Regions from separate parts of the Rhizobium sp. TRM95796 genome, predicted to be linked through region 1. Evidence: riboswitches for the same ligand, from Rfam matches in the RefSeq annotation. Region 1 holds a riboswitch; the other holds the start of a gene.
The links. A riboswitch is a leader RNA that binds a small molecule or an ion and turns the genes downstream of it on or off. The one in region 1 is predicted to bind S-adenosylmethionine.
Positions count from the first base shown of each region.

Region 2: linked by a shared signal. The riboswitch ahead of metA (homoserine O-acetyltransferase MetA) and the one ahead of OCK01_RS09365 (O-succinylhomoserine sulfhydrylase) in region 1 are both predicted to bind S-adenosylmethionine.

Region 1 covers NZ_JAOXHE010000004.1:118,930-127,095, reverse strand. The annotation lists gene OCK01_RS09375 (HD-GYP domain-containing protein) at 1-447, shown strand, start outside; gene OCK01_RS09370 (2'-deoxycytidine 5'-triphosphate deaminase) at 448-1,539, opposite strand; SAM riboswitch at 1,641-1,719, shown strand; gene OCK01_RS09365 (O-succinylhomoserine sulfhydrylase) at 1,765-2,943, shown strand; gene OCK01_RS09360 (GlxA family transcriptional regulator) at 2,959-3,927, opposite strand; gene OCK01_RS09355 (3-keto-5-aminohexanoate cleavage protein) at 4,027-4,929, shown strand; gene OCK01_RS09350 (carnitine 3-dehydrogenase) at 4,942-6,432, shown strand; gene OCK01_RS09345 (acyl-CoA dehydrogenase family protein) at 6,635-7,795, shown strand; gene OCK01_RS09340 (acetate--CoA ligase family protein) at 7,999-8,166, shown strand, end outside.
Region 2 covers NZ_JAOXHE010000008.1:179,571-187,736, forward strand. The annotation lists gene OCK01_RS17340 (Bax inhibitor-1/YccA family protein) at 1-239, shown strand, start outside; gene OCK01_RS17345 (GNAT family N-acetyltransferase) at 306-854, shown strand; gene OCK01_RS17350 (DUF1737 domain-containing protein) at 864-1,070, opposite strand; gene OCK01_RS17355 (HpcH/HpaI aldolase/citrate lyase family protein) at 1,067-1,963, opposite strand; gene OCK01_RS17360 (hypothetical protein) at 2,079-2,342, shown strand; gene OCK01_RS17365 (AAA family ATPase) at 2,452-3,294, shown strand; SAM riboswitch at 3,377-3,454, shown strand; gene metA (homoserine O-acetyltransferase MetA) at 3,506-4,453, shown strand; gene OCK01_RS17375 (vWA domain-containing protein) at 4,458-5,648, shown strand; gene ubiG (bifunctional 2-polyprenyl-6-hydroxyphenol methylase/3-demethylubiquinol 3-O-methyltransferase UbiG) at 5,759-6,508, shown strand; gene OCK01_RS17385 (hypothetical protein) at 6,518-7,324, opposite strand; gene secA (preprotein translocase subunit SecA) at 7,443-8,166, opposite strand, start outside.

The DNA of each region.
Region 1 (8,166 bases):
CGGCGCATCAAACGCGCCGCGCTGCTGCATGACATCGGCAAGCTCGGCGTCAGCAATTCCATCCTCGACAAGCCCGGCCGCCTGGAAGGCGAGGAATGGGAGGCGATGAAGCGGCACGCCTCCTATTCGGAAGAGATCCTGTCGCGCATCGGCGCTTTCGCCGATCTCGCCCGCATCGCCGGCGCCCATCACGAGCGGCTGGATGGCAAGGGCTATCCGAGAGGGATTACCGGTGAAGCGATCTGCGCCGAAACCCGCATCATCTCCACCGCGGACGTCTTCGACGCGCTGACGGCCGATCGCCCCTATCGCGCCGCCATGCCGGTGGAAAAGGCGTTCGCCATCCTGCGCGACGGCGCTGGGCAAGCGCATGATCCAGCCTGTATCGAAGCGCTCGAACGCGCGATTCGCCGCGCCGATCTCGCAGGCGCCAAACAGGCGGCGTGATCAGTCCTGTGCGCGAAAATGCTTGGAGAGCTTGAGGCCCTGCGCCTGGTAATTCGAGCCCAGCCCGGTCCCGTAGAGCGCCTCGGGCTTCTCGCACATATGTTCATAGACGAGCCGGCCGATGATCTGGCCGTGATCGAGAATGAAGGGCACGTCATGGCTGCGCACTTCCAGCACCGCGCGCGCGCCCGCCCCACCCGCCTCGACATGGCCGAAGCCGGGATCGAAGAAGCCGGCGTAATGCACGCGAAATTCGCCCACCAAGGGATCGAACGGCACCATCTCGGCGGCATAGAGCGGCGGCACATGCACCGCTTCGCGGCTGACGAGAATGTAGAATTCGTCGGGATCGAGGATCAGTTCGTTGCGGCCGCGGCTGTAGATCGGCTCCCAGAAATCATAGATGTCATGGGCGGCCTTGACATCCACGTCGATCACGGCGGAATGGCGCTTGCCGCGATAGCCGACCAGACCGTCCGCGCCCGAGCCCATCAGGTCGATCGACAGCGCGATCGACGAGCCTGATATGACGGGGCTCTCGGCGGCGACCAGCGTCTCGGCCAGATGCAGCGACAGCATTTCGTCTTCCCGGAGAAGCGACTGCCCCTCGCGGAAGCGGATCTGCGACAGGCGCGAACCGCGCCGGACGATGATCGGGAAGGTCTTCGGCGAGATTTCGAGATAGAGCTGCCCGCAATAGCCCGGCGCGATCTGGTCGAATTCCTGGGCATAATCGGTAATCACCCGCGTGAAGATATCCAGCCTGCCGGTGGAGCTCTTGGGGTTGGTCGAGGCCGACAGATGCTGCGGCAGATCGATCGTCTCCAGCAACGGCACGATATAGACGCAACCCGTTTCCAGCACGGCGCCCTCGGTCAGATCGACCACATGCAGGCTGAGCCGGCTCAATTTGTCGGAGACCCGCTTGCTCGGACCCGGCAGGAAGGAAGCGCGCACGCGAAAGGCTTTGGCGCCCAGGCGCAGATCGAGGCTGGCCGGCTGGATCTGGTCGTGATCCAGCGGCTTTTCGGCCTTCAGCCGTCCCTCGTCCCAAAGCGCCCTGATCGCGCGATCCGCCAGAATTCCTGCCATCTCAACCTCTATTTTTGTCGGGACAATAGAAATCCCCCCTTGCCGACGCAAGCGCGAATCGAGTCCGATTGACCTCGAAGACCGTTTGAGATATGGCCATCCACGGAATTCGTGGTGATTTGGCCGGCCGGCTTGCAGCCACGTTAAACAACTTGCTAAAAAGGCCGGGTTCTGATGGAAACCGGCCTGCTTTTGCGGCCGGTTTTTTGTGTTGAGGTGGTTCACATGAACAAGAATTGGCGGCCGGCGACGAAACTCGTGCATGGCGGAACGCAGCGGTCGCAATATGGCGAAACGTCGGAAGCGATTTTCCTGACCCAGGGCTTCATCTATGAGACCTCGGAAGCGGCCGAGGCCCGTTTCAAGGGCGAGGATCCCGGCTTCATCTATGCCCGCTATGGCAGCCCCACCAATGACATGCTCGAAAAGCGCATGTGCATGCTCGAAGGCGCCGAAGACGCCCGCGCCACCGCCTCGGGCATGGCCGCCGTCTCCGCCGCCATCCTCTCCCAGGTGAAGGCCGGCGACCATATCGTCGCGGCCCGCGCCCTGTTCGGCTCCTGCCGCTGGGTGGTGGAGACGCTGGCGCCGAAATATGGCGTCGAATGCACCCTGGTCGACGGCCGCGACCTCGCAAACTGGGAAGCCGCGATCCGCCCCAACACCAAGGTTTTCTTCCTCGAAAGCCCGACCAATCCGACGCTCGAAGTGGTCGACATCGCCGGCGTCGCCAGGCTCGCCAACCAGATCGGCGCCAAGGTCGTGGTCGACAATGTCTTCGCCACCCCGCTTTTCCAGAAGCCGCTGGAGCTCGGCGCACATGTCGTCGTCTATTCCGCCACAAAACATATCGACGGCCAGGGTCGCTGCCTCGGCGGCGTCGTGCTGTCCGACAAGCAGTGGATCGACGAGAATCTGCACGACTATTTCCGCCATACCGGCCCGGCCATGTCGCCCTTCAACGCCTGGGTTCTGCTGAAGGGCCTGGAAACCATGGCGCTGCGCATCAAGCAGCAGACCGAAAACGCCGCCCGTGTCGCCGATTTCCTCGCCAGCCACCCCAAGGTCGAGCGGGTGATCTATCCCGGCCGTCCAGACCATCCGCAGGCCGACATCATCGCCCGCCAGATGACCGGCGGCTCTACGCTTGTTGCGTTCGAGCTCAAGGGCGGCAAGAAGGAAGCCTTCACGCTGCAGAACGCGCTCGACGTGGTGCTGATCTCCAACAATCTCGGCGACGCTAAGAGCCTGATCACTCATCCGGCCACCACCACGCACAAGAACCTGACCGACGACGCGCGCGCGGAGCTCGGCATTTCCGCCGGTCTCTTGCGCCTGTCGGCCGGCATCGAAGACGGCGACGATCTGATCGAGGATTTCGAGCGCGCTTTGGACGCGGTCTGATCCTTCAAGAGCGGGTCAGCCCGGCGACCGGAGGCGCTTGCGCGTCTCCGACGGGCTTTCCCGGAATTGCAGCCGGTAGGATCGCGAAAAAGCCGAGGCGGAATTGAAGCCGGTTGCCGTCGCGATCTCCGCGAAGGACGCCGGCGTCTCGATGACCTTGCGCCGCGCCGCGTTCAGCCTCAGCGCCAGATAATGCACATGCGGCGTCACCCCGAAGGACTGGTTGAACAGGCTCTGCAGATGCCGCGCCGATAGCCCGCTTTTGCGCGCGAGCTTTTCCAGCGACAGCGGCTGGTCCACCGTCTCCTCCATCAACCGCACGGCTTCCGAGATACGGCGATCGATGATGCCCGGCGCGGTCGGCGGCGACGGCAGGAGATCGCGGCCTCCCCCATCCCGCTCATAGATGAAGGAGCGCGCCACTTCGAGCGCCATGGAATAGCCGTGGCCGCGACGGATGATCTCCAGCATCAGATCGAGCGTCGGCACCGCGCCGGCGCTAGTCATGCGTTTGCGGTCAATGACATAGCGCTCCTTGACCGTGCCGATCTCCGGGTAGCGCGCGGTGAAATCGTCGAAATCTTCCCAATGCACCGTCGCCTTGTGATCATCCAGCAGGCTCGCTTCCGCCATCAGCCAGGCGCCCGATTCGACGCCGACGATCACATCGCGATGCCGGGCGGTGCGCGACAGCGCCATCCTAATCGCCGCCGTGGCGCTGCGTTGCCAATTATAGCTCGCGACGACGAAGAGAGGCTGCGCATCCCGCTCCGGCTGGAAGGCGCCGGACACCGGGATGGATATACCGGCCGTCGTTTCCACCGGCTTGCCGTCCGGGCTCAGCAAGCGCCAGCGATAAAGCGTGCGGCCGGCGATGCGGTTGGCGGCGCGGATCGGTTCGATCACCGCCGACAACAGGATCATCGTCGTCTCGGGAAATGCGAGAATATCGAGGTCGGTGATTTGGTCAGCAGGGTCTAACATAAGAGCTTCCGATTATGTTTAGAATATTGCGCCATTTGCAAAGCAAAGCAAGCGCCCCCGGCATTGAATGCGCATCAAGGCTCCGAAGGAGGAACATTCATGCCGCTGACTATGAACCGCGACGTCTTCATCACCTGCGCCGTGACCGGCTCCGGCGACACCGCCGGCAAATCGCCGCATGTGCCGCGCTCGCCGAAGGAAATCGCCGACTCCGCCATCGAAGCCGCAAAAGCCGGCGCCGCCGTGGTTCATTGCCATGTGCGCGATCCCGAGACCGGCGCGCCGTCGCGCCGCAACGATCTCTACAAGGAAGTCACCGACCGCATTCGCCAGTCCGAAGTCGATGTGGTCGTCAACCTGACCGCCGGCATGGGCGGCGACATGATTTTCGGCGATGTCGAAAGCCCGCTGCCGCTGAATCCGCAGGGCACCGATATGGCTGGCGCCACCGAGCGCGTGTCGCATGTTGCCGAATGCCTGCCGGAAATCTGCACGCTCGATTGCGGCACGATGAACTTCTCGCTCGGCGATTACGTGATGACCAACACGCCCTCCATGCTGCGCGCTATGGCCAGAAAGATGACCGAACTCGGCGTCCGCCCCGAGATCGAGGCTTTCGACACCGGCCATCTCTGGTTCGCCAAGCAGCTGGTGGAAGAAGGCTGCATCGAAGACCCGGTGCTCATCCAGCTCTGCATGGGCATTCCCTGGGGCGCGCCCGATGATCTCAACACCTTCATGGCCATGGTCAACAATGTGCCTGCGAACTGGACCTTCTCGGCCTTCTCGATCGGCCGCAACGCGCTCGCTTATCCCGCGGCGGCGGTGCTGGCCGGCGGCAATGTCCGCGTCGGTTTGGAAGACAATCTCTACCTCTCCAAGGGCGTGCTCGCCACCAACGCCCAGCTGGTCGACAAAGCCCGCAGCGTCATCGAAGGCATGGGCGCCCGCGTGATCGGCCCGGCCGAAGTGCGTGAAAAACTGAAGCTGACCAAGCGCTGAGGGGGAGCCGACATGACTGCGAAAATCAACAAAGCCGCCTGCATCGGCGGCGGCGTCATCGGCGGGGCCTGGGCTGCGCGTTTCGTGCTGGCCGGCATCGACACCGCGATGTACGACCCGCATCCGGAAGCCGAGCGCATCATCGGCGAAGTCATGGCCAATGCCGAGCGCGCCTATAGCCTGTTGACGGCCGCGCCGCTGCCGCCCAAGGGCAAGCTGACCTTCTACAAGACGGTCGAAGAGGCTGTCGCCGGCGCCGACTGGATCCAGGAATCGGTACCGGAGCGCATCGACCTCAAGCGCAACGTCATCACCCAGATCGACGCCGCCGCCGATCCCAAGGCGCTGATCGGCTCCTCCACCTCAGGCATCATGCCGACCGAACTGCAGCGGGATATGAAGCATCCCGAGCGCATGTTCGTCGCCCATCCCTATAACCCCGTCTATCTGCTGCCGCTCGCCGAACTGGTCGGCGGCCAGAAGACGTCTCCGGCGGTGCTCGAAGACGCCAAGGCCAAGCTCGCGCCCATCGGCATGAAAGGCGTCATCCTGAAGAAGGAAATCGAGGCCTTTGTCGGCGACCGCCTGCTCGAAGCTGTCTGGCGCGAAGGCCTGTGGCTGATCCAGGACGACATTTGCGACACCGAAACGCTCGACGACGTGATCCGCTATTCCTTCGGCATGCGCTGGGCGCAGATGGGCATGTTCGAAACCTATCGCATCGCTGGCGGCGAAGCCGGCATGCGCCACTTCATCGCCCAGTTCGGCCCCTGCCTCTCCTGGCCCTGGACCAAACTGATGGATGTGGTGGACCTAACCGACGAACTGGTCGACAAGATCGCCAGCCAGTCGGACGCGCAATCGGGCGCTTACGGATTCCGCGAATTGGAGCGGATCCGCGACGAAAATCTCGTCGGGATCATGCAGACGTTGAAGGGCTCCAATGGCGGCCAGGGTTGGGGGGCGGGCAAGCTGCTCGCCGATTTCGAGGCCCATCTCTGGAAGCATGCGCCGAAGCCCGCAGCGCCCGATCTGTCCCAGCCGATCCGGCTTATGGACCTCAAGGTGCAGCCGTCCTGGGTCGATTACAACGGCCACATGACCGAGTTTCGCTACACCCAGTGCTTCGCCGACTCTGCCGACGCGCTGCTGCGCCTGATCGGCGTCGACATGACCTATGTCGAAGCCGGCCACAGCTATTACACCGTCGAAAACCATGTGCGGCTCTTGGCCGAGACCAAGCTCGGCGAAGCGCTTTACACCAAGGCGCAGATCCTGCCGTCTGATGGCAAGAAGCTGCATACATTCCTATGGCTCTACCGCGCCTCGGACGATTCTCTTGTGGCGACCTGCGAGCATCTGATGCTGCATGTGTCCTCGAGCCAGAGCAAATCGGTGGCCCCGCTGCCCGAGGTGATGGCGAAGCTGCAGCCGCTGATCGACGCGCATTCCAAGCTGCCCATACCAGAGGGTGCGGGTCGGTCTGTGGGGCAGAAGAAGTAACGGAAGAGCGAGAATTACCCCCTCTGCCCTGCCGGGCATCTCCCCCTCAAGGGGGAGATTGGATGTGGCGCTCACCGCGCCAACCAACCGGCCTTTCGGCTGGGCGAGCGGGAAAATGGAATCCACTCTCCCCCTTGAGGGGGAGATGTCCGGCAGGACAGAGGGGGGTTGCGCGGCGCCCTCCATACAAGGAGGGAACACGATGAATTTTGGACTGACCGAAGAACAGGACATGATCGTCAACACGGTGCGGAGCTTCGTGGAGACGGAACTCTACCCCCTCGAGGACCAGGTCGAGAAGCAAGGCTTCGTGCCCCCGGAAATGGGCCAGGAGATCGCCCGGAAGGTCAAGGAACTCGGCTTCTTCGGCTGCAACATGCCCGAAGATGTCGGCGGCGCCGGCCTGGATCACCTGACCTTCGCCCTGGTCGAACGCGAACTCGGCCGCGCCTCGATGGCGCTCACCGTCTTCTTCGGCCGTCCCTCCGGTATTCTCATGGGCTGCAACGCCGACCAGCGTGAACGTTATCTGATCCCCGCCACCAAGGGCGAGAAGTTCGATGCGCTCGCCATGACCGAACCGGGCGCCGGCTCGGACGTGCGCGGCATGAAATGCTTCGCCAAACCCGATGGCGACGACTGGATCGTCAACGGAACCAAGCATTTCATCAGCCATGCCAATATCGCCGATTTCGTCATCGTCTTCATCGCCACCGGCGAGGAAGAAACACCGCGCGGCCCCAAGAAGCTGATCACCTGTTTCCTGGTCGATCGCGGCACGCCCGGCTTCGAAATCCGCGAGGGCTATAATTCAGTCTCCCATCGCGGCTACAAGAACTGCATCCTCAATTTCGACGATTGCCGCCTGTCCTCGGCGCAGATCCTCGGCGAAGTCCACAAGGGCTTCGACCTCGCAAACGACTGGCTGTACGGCACGCGGCTCACGGTGGCGGCCAATTGCGTCGGCCGCGCCCGACGCGTCTTCGATTACTGCGTGCCCTACGCCGCCGAGCGCAAGCAGTTCGGCAAGCCGATCGGCGCCAACCAGGGCGTTTCCTTCAAGCTCGCCGACATGATCACCGAAATCGACGCCGCCGATTTCCTGACCCTGCACGGCGCCTGGCTGCTCGACCAGGGCAAGCCGTCCAACCGCGAGATTGCCTCGGCCAAACTCTACGCATCCGAAATGCTCGCCCGCGTCACCGACCAGGCCATCCAGATCTATGGCGGCATGGGCCTGATGGACGACCTGCCGCTCGCCCGCTTCTGGCGCGACGCCCGCGTCGAGCGCATCTGGGACGGCACCAGCGAGATCCAGCGGCACATCATCAGCCGCGATCTGCTCCGGCCGTTCGGGGCTTAAGGTCTTATGGCGGGCTCCATAAAGACCCCGCCCCAAACCCCTCCCCACAAGGGGGAGGGGCTTAATCTGCCGCACTCGGTCCGCCCCGCTTGCCGTTTCAGCGACCAGAAGCGCGGCTTGACAGCGAGGCGACTGCTCCGGGTTGGCCCCTCCCCCTTGTGGGGAGGGGTTTCGGGGCGGGGTCCTAATCTATGGAGCATGCCATGAAATCCCTCTCCCCCGATTCCCTCTCCCGCCTGATCCGCCCGAAATCCATCGCCGTGTTCGGCGGCAAGGAGGCGGGCCGCGTGGTCGAGCAATGCAAGAAAATGGGCTATCAGGGCGAGATCTGGCCCGTCCATCCCACCAAACCCGAGGTACATGGCTATCCC
Region 2 (8,166 bases), on a different contig from region 1:
CCTCGCTCGTCAATCTCTTCCTGCAGTCGTCGGCGCTTGATTTCGCCGTCTCGGTGATCGGCGTGTTGGTGTTCGCCGGCCTGACCGCCTGGGACACGCAGCGCATCAAGGAAATGTACTGGGAAGCCGATGGCGTCGAAGTGGCCGGCAAGAAGGCCGTCATGGGCGCGCTCAGCCTCTATATGGACTTCATCAACCTCTTCCTTTTCATGTTGCGCTTCCTGGGCAACCGCGAGTAAGACCTGCTGAAGTCATGACCATCGAAGGGCGGCAGTCATGCCGCCCTTTTTTAATGCGAGGCAGCCATGAAGATCAGCCTGCGCGACGCCACCGTCGCCGATATTCCCGCCATCACCGCGATCTATCGCGAATCGGTGCTCAACGGCATCGGCACCTATGAGCTTGAGCCGCCGACAGAAGCCGAAATGCTCGCCCGCTTCGAAACAGTCACCGGCCAGAACTATCCCTATCTCGTGGCTGTGAATGCGTCAGGAAATGTGGTCGGCTACGCCTATGGCTCGCCCTTCCGCACCCGTCCGGCCTATCGCTATCTCGTCGAAGATTCGATCTATGTGGCCGCCGACGGTCGCGGCCTGGGCGTCGGCTCGACTTTGCTCGATGCTCTGATGAGCCGCAGCGCCGAACTCGGCCTGCGCCAGATGATCGCCGTAATCGGCGGCGGCAATCCTGCCTCGGTGGCGCTGCATGAAAAAGCCGGCTTCAAGCATGTCGGCCGCATGCCCGCCTCCGGCTTCAAATTCGGCCAATGGGTCGACACGGTGCTGATGCAGCTCGAACTCGGCGAAGGCGCGACCACGCTTCCCGCAGCCGAGCCGAAGCTGCGCCAGCCCTGATCGCCTGTCTTACTGTTCCGACAGCTTGATATCCGGGTGATAGTCCTTGCCCGGAACGTCCTTCACCACGGCCTGGCCGGCCATCATCTGGCCGGTCGCGCTGTTGAACGTCAGCGACGGCGCGCCGTGCAGGTCCCAGCCTTTGTTGAGCGCGTCGGTGACGCGGTGGCAGAACGAGGCGTCGTCGGGGCCGGTGAGGAAACGATAGACTTTCAAGGATCTCTCCGTGCGATGAGGTCTGCCCGCGCCTTCAGCGCCAGGGCCTGTTCATAATGAAGCCGTTCGACCATGCGGCCGCCGATGTCAAGCGCGTTCACCTGCTCCGCGCCCGGCGCGGTGAAGCCGGCGATGATCTCGTCGGCCTCGGCGATTTCGTCGGCCGATGGGCGGTAGCGGGCATTGGCCGCGGCGATTTGGGCCGGGTGGATCAGCATCTTGCCGTCGAAGCCCATGGCGCGACCCGTTGCGCATTCCCGGTCGAAGCGCTCGAGATCGCGGAAGTCGTTGCACACCGCGTCGATCACCCTGAGCCCGTAGGCGTGGCCCGCCAGCACCACCTGCATCAGCCAGGGCGTCACGAAGGTCCTGTCGGGATCGGGCAGAACGCCCGTATCCTTGCGAAGGTCATTGAGACCCACCACCAGCGCATCCAGCCGACCTCCTGCGGTGCGGCCCGTCGCGGCAATGGCGCCGGCGTTGAGGATCGAGAGCGGCGTCTCCATCATTGCCCAGATGCGGATCGTTTCTGGCGCGTCGTTGTCGGCCAGATGGGCGGAAACATCGAGAATGTCGGACGGTGAGCGCACTTTCGGGATGAGCACGGCGTCGGGACTGGTTTCCAGAACCAGCGCCAGATCCTTCATAGCATGGCGGGAGCCGAGATCGTTGATGCGGATGATCCGCTCGACGCCCTCCATCGGCGGCCCTTGAAAGAAGGCGCGGATCTTGTCGCGCGCCGTCGCCTTCTCGCCCTCGGCGACGGCGTCTTCGAGATCGAGAATCACCGCATCCATACGCAGCGACGCCAGTTTGGCGATGGCGCGTTCGTTGGAGCCGGGCAGGCAGAGAATCGAACGGGAGGGCCTCGAAGGGCGAAGATCATGTGTCATCCGCCATTTATGGCCAATGGCGCAGAGGCGATCAAGAATAACTCGGCGCCGTGCGACCCTCTGACCCTTGCAAATCGCGGCTTTCTCGCCCACATTACCTCGAGAAGGAGTGGTGATGACCATGAAAAGCGTTCGTTCTTTCTTCCTGACCCTGGCAGGCCTGACGATGGTCGCCGTCGCCGCCGTGTTCACCGCATCGATCGGCCTTGCCCTGATCGGCGCTATGGCGGTGCTGGCGTTTGGCTACTGGCTTTCGGCAATGATCGATTCGGGAGCGACACAGCAACCGGCCCGTGTCTATGCGCGCTATCGCGCCCGTCAGCGCGAAGAGGCTATGCGGGTCTGGAACGACGGCAAGGGCACCATCATCGACATGTGACGGCGCGGCCGGGCGAGAACCCAGGCCGATCGAAGGCGGACATGCGTTCCGCCTTTTTTGTATCCTACATTCGCCATACAGACTGTTTTTCAGACGCCCAGAGCCTGACATGCAATTCACCGGAACCGACAGCTATATCGCCGACAGGGACCTGATGGTCGCGGTCAACGCCGCTATCCGTCTGGAACGTCCTTTGCTGGTCAAGGGGGAGCCGGGCACCGGCAAGACCGAACTCGCCCGGCAGATCGCCCAAAGCCTCGGCCTGGGATTCATCGAATGGAACGTCAAGTCGACGACCAAGGCGCAGCAGGGGCTTTACGATTACGACGCTGTTTCGCGGCTGCGCGACAGCCAGCTCGGCGATGTCAGGGTTCAAGACATCCGCAACTATATCCGCAAGGGCAAGCTCTGGGAGGCGTTCGAGGCCTCCGAGCGCGTGGTGCTGCTGATCGACGAGATCGACAAAGCCGATATCGAATTCCCCAACGATCTCCTGCAGGAGCTCGACCGGATGGAATTTCATGTTTACGAGACGAATGAGACGATCAAGGCGCTGCATCGCCCGATCGTCATCATCACGTCGAACAACGAGAAGGAACTGCCGGACGCCTTCCTGCGCCGTTGCTTCTTCCATTTCATCCGCTTTCCCGACGCAGAGACGCTCGGCCGCATCGTCGAGGTGCATTATCCCGGCATCAAGCAGCGTCTCCTGCACTCGGCCCTGACCCGGTTTTTCGAGATCCGCGAAACGCCAGGGCTCAAGAAGAAGCCGTCGACGTCCGAAGCGCTCGACTGGATCCGGCTGCTGGTGTCGGAGGATGTGGAGCCCGAGACGCTGGCGGCCAATCCCGCCAATGCTCTGCCGCGTCTGCATGGCGCGCTCCTCAAAAACGAGCAGGATGTGCATCTCTTCGAACGGCTCGCCTTCATGGCGCGGCGCGAGATGCGTTAGGGCGAGAAGCCCTGAGCAAGCTTTTCGCCCGTAAATCATCTGCTTTCATCACATTGAAAATTGGCGTCGCCCGGTGTATGACAAGTCAAACCGTGGTGATTTGCCGGCCGGCTTGCAGCCACGTTAAACAATTTGCTAAATAGGGCCACCGCGCGAAGGGGCGAGGGGACCGGCGAATTGTATTTCGGCGCCGGCGTTAAGGAGTGCCCCGATGCCCATCAAGATTCCCGACCAACTGCCTGCGTTCCAGACCCTCGTTCAGGAAGGCGTGCCCGTGATGACCGATTCGGTCGCCATCCGGCAGGACATTCGTCCGCTGCAGATCGGTCTTCTCAACCTGATGCCCAACAAGATCAAGACGGAGATCCAGATCGCCCGTCTGGTCGGCGCGTCGCCTCTGCAGGTGGAGCTGTCGCTCGTCCGCGTCGGCGGCCACAAGTCCAAGAACACATCCGAGGATCATCTCCTGTCCTTCTACAAGACCTGGGACGAGGTGAAGGACCGCAAGTTCGACGGCTTCATCATCACCGGCGCGCCGGTTGAACTGCTCGATTACGAGGACGTCACCTATTGGGACGAGATGAAGGCGATCTTCGACTGGACCGAGACCAATGTCCATTCGACGCTGAACATCTGCTGGGGCGCGATGGCGGCGATCTATCACTTCCACAAAGTGCCGAAATACACGCTCACGGAAAAGGCCTTCGGCGTCTACCGGCACCGCAACCTCAATCCGGCCTCACCCTATCTTCTCGGCTTTTCCGACGATTTCGCCGTGCCGGTGTCGCGCTGGACGGAAGTGCTGCGCAAGGACATGGATCCGAAATCGGGGCTGGAGGTTCTGATGACCTCGCATGAGACGGGTGTCTGCATGGTGGCCGAAAAGCGCGGCAACCGGCTCTATATGTTCAATCACGTCGAATATGACTCCACCTCGCTGGCGGACGAATATTTCCGCGACCAGGCGGCGGGCGTGCCGGTCAAGCTGCCGGAAAACTATTTCCCGGACAATGATCCGTCCAAGCAGCCGCTCAATCGCTGGCGGAGCCACGCGCATCTTCTGTTCGGCAACTGGATCAACCAGGTCTATCAGACGACGGAATACAATCTCGCCGATATCGGGCAGCGCGAGCTACGGGCCGACATGGAGATCGCCTGAAATCATGTTCCTGCCCTTCTTCCTCGAACTCAAATCGGCTCAGGTCCCCGTCACCCTGCGGGAATATCTGACGCTGCTCGAGGCGGTGAAGGAGGGCGTGGCCGATTTCGACGTCGAGGCCTTCTATTATCTTTCCCGCGCCGCGCTGGTGAAGGACGAACGCTTCATCGACCGTTTCGACCGCGTGTTCGCCCATGTCTTTCGCGGCGTAATCGGCCAAGGTGAGACCTCTGGCGAGGCGAGCAACCCTGTCGATCTGCCGGAGGAATGGCTGCGGCGGCTCGCCGACCGCCATCTGTCCGAAGAGGAGAAGGCGCTGGTCGAAAGTCTCGGCGGCTTCGACAAATTGATGGAAACGCTGAGGCAGCGGCTTGCCGAGCAGAAGGAGCGGCATCAGGGCGGCAACAAATGGATCGGAACCGGCGGAACCTCGCCCTTCGGCGCCGGCGGGTACAATCCCGAAGGCGTGCGTATCGGCCAGACGGAAAGCCGGCATCGCAAGGCTGTGAAGGTCTGGGACGAGCGGCATTTCCGCAATCTCGACGATACGGTCGAACTCGGCACGCGCAATATCAAGGTGGCGCTGAAGCGGCTGCGGCGTTGGGTGCGCGACGGCGCGGCCGAAGAACTCGATCTCGACGGCACGATCCGCGCCACCGCCGAACATGGCTGGCTCGACATCCAGACCCGACCGGAGCGGCGGAACCGCGTGAAGCTTCTGATGTTTTTCGACATCGGCGGCTCGATGGACGATCATGTTAAGGTCGCCGAAGAGCTGTTTTCGGCCGCTCGCTCCGAATTCCGCCAACTCGAATATTTCTACTTCCACAACTGTCTCTATGAGGGCGTGTGGAAGGACAATCTCCGCCGTCGCGTCTCGGTCATCCCCACCGAGGAGGTGCTTCACACCTATGGTCCCGATTACAAGGTGGTGTTCGTCGGCGACGCGGCGATGAGCCCCTATGAGATCAAGATGGTCGGCGGTTCGGTCGAACATTGGAACCGCGAGCCGGGCGCTGTCTGGCTCGACCGGGTCACGGGCCATTTCCGCAAATGGGCCTGGCTCAATCCGCTGCCCGAAAGCCAATGGGGCTATACGCAGTCGATCGCCATGATCCGGCAATTGTTCGCCGGCAAAATGTATCCGCTGACGCTGGGCGGTTTGGAGGCTGCGGCAAAAGAACTGTCGCGCTGAGCATCTGCCGATCTTGACTTCAGCTGTCACAAGGCCGAACTGACACTCCTGCGTATAAGGGCGAAAGCCTCGCGTCGGTGAAGCCGGCGCCGGAACGAAGGAGCGTCGCGATGACCGAAGCCGCCAAGACCACCATCGATCAGTCCGAAGTCGATCGCTTCTCCGCCATGGCGGCGGAATGGTGGAGCCCGACCGGCAAGTTCCGGCCGCTCCATAAATTCAATCCGGTGCGCATCGAGTATATTCGCGACAGGGTATCGGTCCATTTCGGTCGTGACCCCAAGGCGCATCTGCCGCTGAGCGGTCTTCGGGTGCTCGATATCGGCTGCGGCGGCGGTCTGCTGTCCGAACCCGTGGCGCGGATGGGCGCAAGCGTCGTCGGCGCGGATGCGTCTGAAAAGAATATCGGCATCGCCCGCACACATGCCGAACAGTCGGGCGTCGCCGTCGATTATCGCGCCGTCACCGCCGAACAATTGGCGGCGGACGGCGAGCAGTTCGACGTCGTGCTCAACATGGAAGTGGTCGAGCATGTCGCCGACGTCGCCTTCTTCATGGAAACCTGCGCCTCGCTTGTAAAACCCGGCGGGCTGATGTTCGTCGCCACCATCAACCGCACGCTGAAAGCTGCGGCTCTTGCCATCGTCGGCGCGGAATATGTGCTGCGCTGGCTGCCGCGCGGCACGCATCAATATGAGAAGCTGGTGCGCCCCGAGGAAATCGAAGCGCCTCTCGGCATGGGAGGCATGTCGGTCACCGAGCGCACCGGCGTGTTCTTCAATCCTCTCCAGAACCAGTGGAACTTGTCCAAGGACATGGACGTGAATTACATGCTGGTGGCGGAAAAGAAGCCGCTGTGAACGTCGACGTCAGACCGTGTAGCCGAAGCGCTCGATGATCAGCCAGTCGCGTTTCGCGACGAGATCGATGGTCTCGGGGTCGTAATAATAGCCATACTTGGCGTGTTCACGGGCATTGGTCTTGCCGATCGCCTCCAGGTCTTCCATCGACACCGGCTTGCCGATGTCCTGTAGAAGCCCATGAAGATCCTGGTTCAGCCTTTCCATGCGCAGAATGCGGCTGGCGATGCTATGCCGCTCCATAAAGGCGTGGATGCCTTCACGGCTATCCGCCTGACGCCCCGTCGCGTTCCAGGCGTTGAACTCCGTCGTGAGCGCCAGGAACCGGAACGTCATGAAGCCAACTTCATGGCGTATGGCGCTCGATGCATAGCCCTCCTTGGCGATGGACCGGCCTTCCTCGCTGAGAAGCAGCGTCAGCCATCGCCGAAAGTTCTCCTGGTTAGCGGCGTCCGAATAGAGCTTCCGCCATTGCGGATGTCGGCCGATGCGCCCAAAAGCCCGTCCTGTCGCCGCAAGACCCGCAGCCCAGCCGGAATGCCGCGCCGCATGCCTGATCTCGCTGAAAGGCGCATGCATCAGATAGCGCGCAAAACCGCCCGAGCCCGAACAGCCGAAGGTCCACAGCGACACATACCAGTCCCAGGGATTGCGGATCGAGGACACGATCAGACGGTCCTTGACGCTTTCGAAATCGGTGAGTTGTTCATGCCGCTCGCCGGTCTTGCCGCCGACGTAACGCTTCAGCACCTGGCGCACATGGGTGCTGCCGGTCTTCTGCATTTCCAGATAGACGACCTTCTTGGAGATGAACATGCCTTTGGGTCCGATTGCGAGTATCCGTCGCGCCTTCTTGGCGCGCTCCGCGGCCGATGTAAATAAAAAGCCGCGCGGCCATGCGGCCGCGCGGCTTCGTCTGACATTATAGGCGATCTCACACCGTCTCGTAGGATCCGTGGCAATGCTTGTATTTCTTGCCGGAGCCGCAGGGGCAGGGCTCGTTGCGGCCGACTTCGCCCCAGGTCGAAGGATCGTTGGGATCACGGCGGATTTCGGTGGCCTGGAAGCCGCCTTCGCCGAAGTCGTCTTCGCCGGTGGAAGCGTCGATGTGATGGCCTTCCATCGGCGGCAGGTCGGGATCCGGCGCGCTCTGGGCGAGTTCAACGCGCATCAGTTGGGTCACCACCGTGTTGCGCATATTGGCCAGCAGCGCCTGGAACAGCTCGAAAGCTTCCTGCTTGTATTCCTGCAGCGGATCACGCTGGGCGTAGCCGCGGAAGCCGATGACCGAGCGGAGGTGTTCGAGATTGACGATATGCTCGCGCCAGAGGTGGTCCATGGTCTGCAGCACGATCGAGCGCTCGATATAGGTCATGAGATCGGCGCCGAAGCGGTCGGCCTTGTCCTTCATGACGGCGTCGGAGGCTTCCTTGACGCGCTCCACGATGTCGTCTTCGGCGATGCCTTCTTCGGCGGCCCAGGCGTCGACCGGCAGGTCGAGACCGAGCGTGTCGCGGATTTCCTGGCGAAGGGCGGCCACATCCCACTGTTCGGCATAGGCCCGCTCGGGAATATGTTTCTTGGTGATCACCTCGATCACCTCGTGCCGCATATCGTCGATCGTCTCGGTGACGCTCGAGGCTTCCATCAGTTCGAGG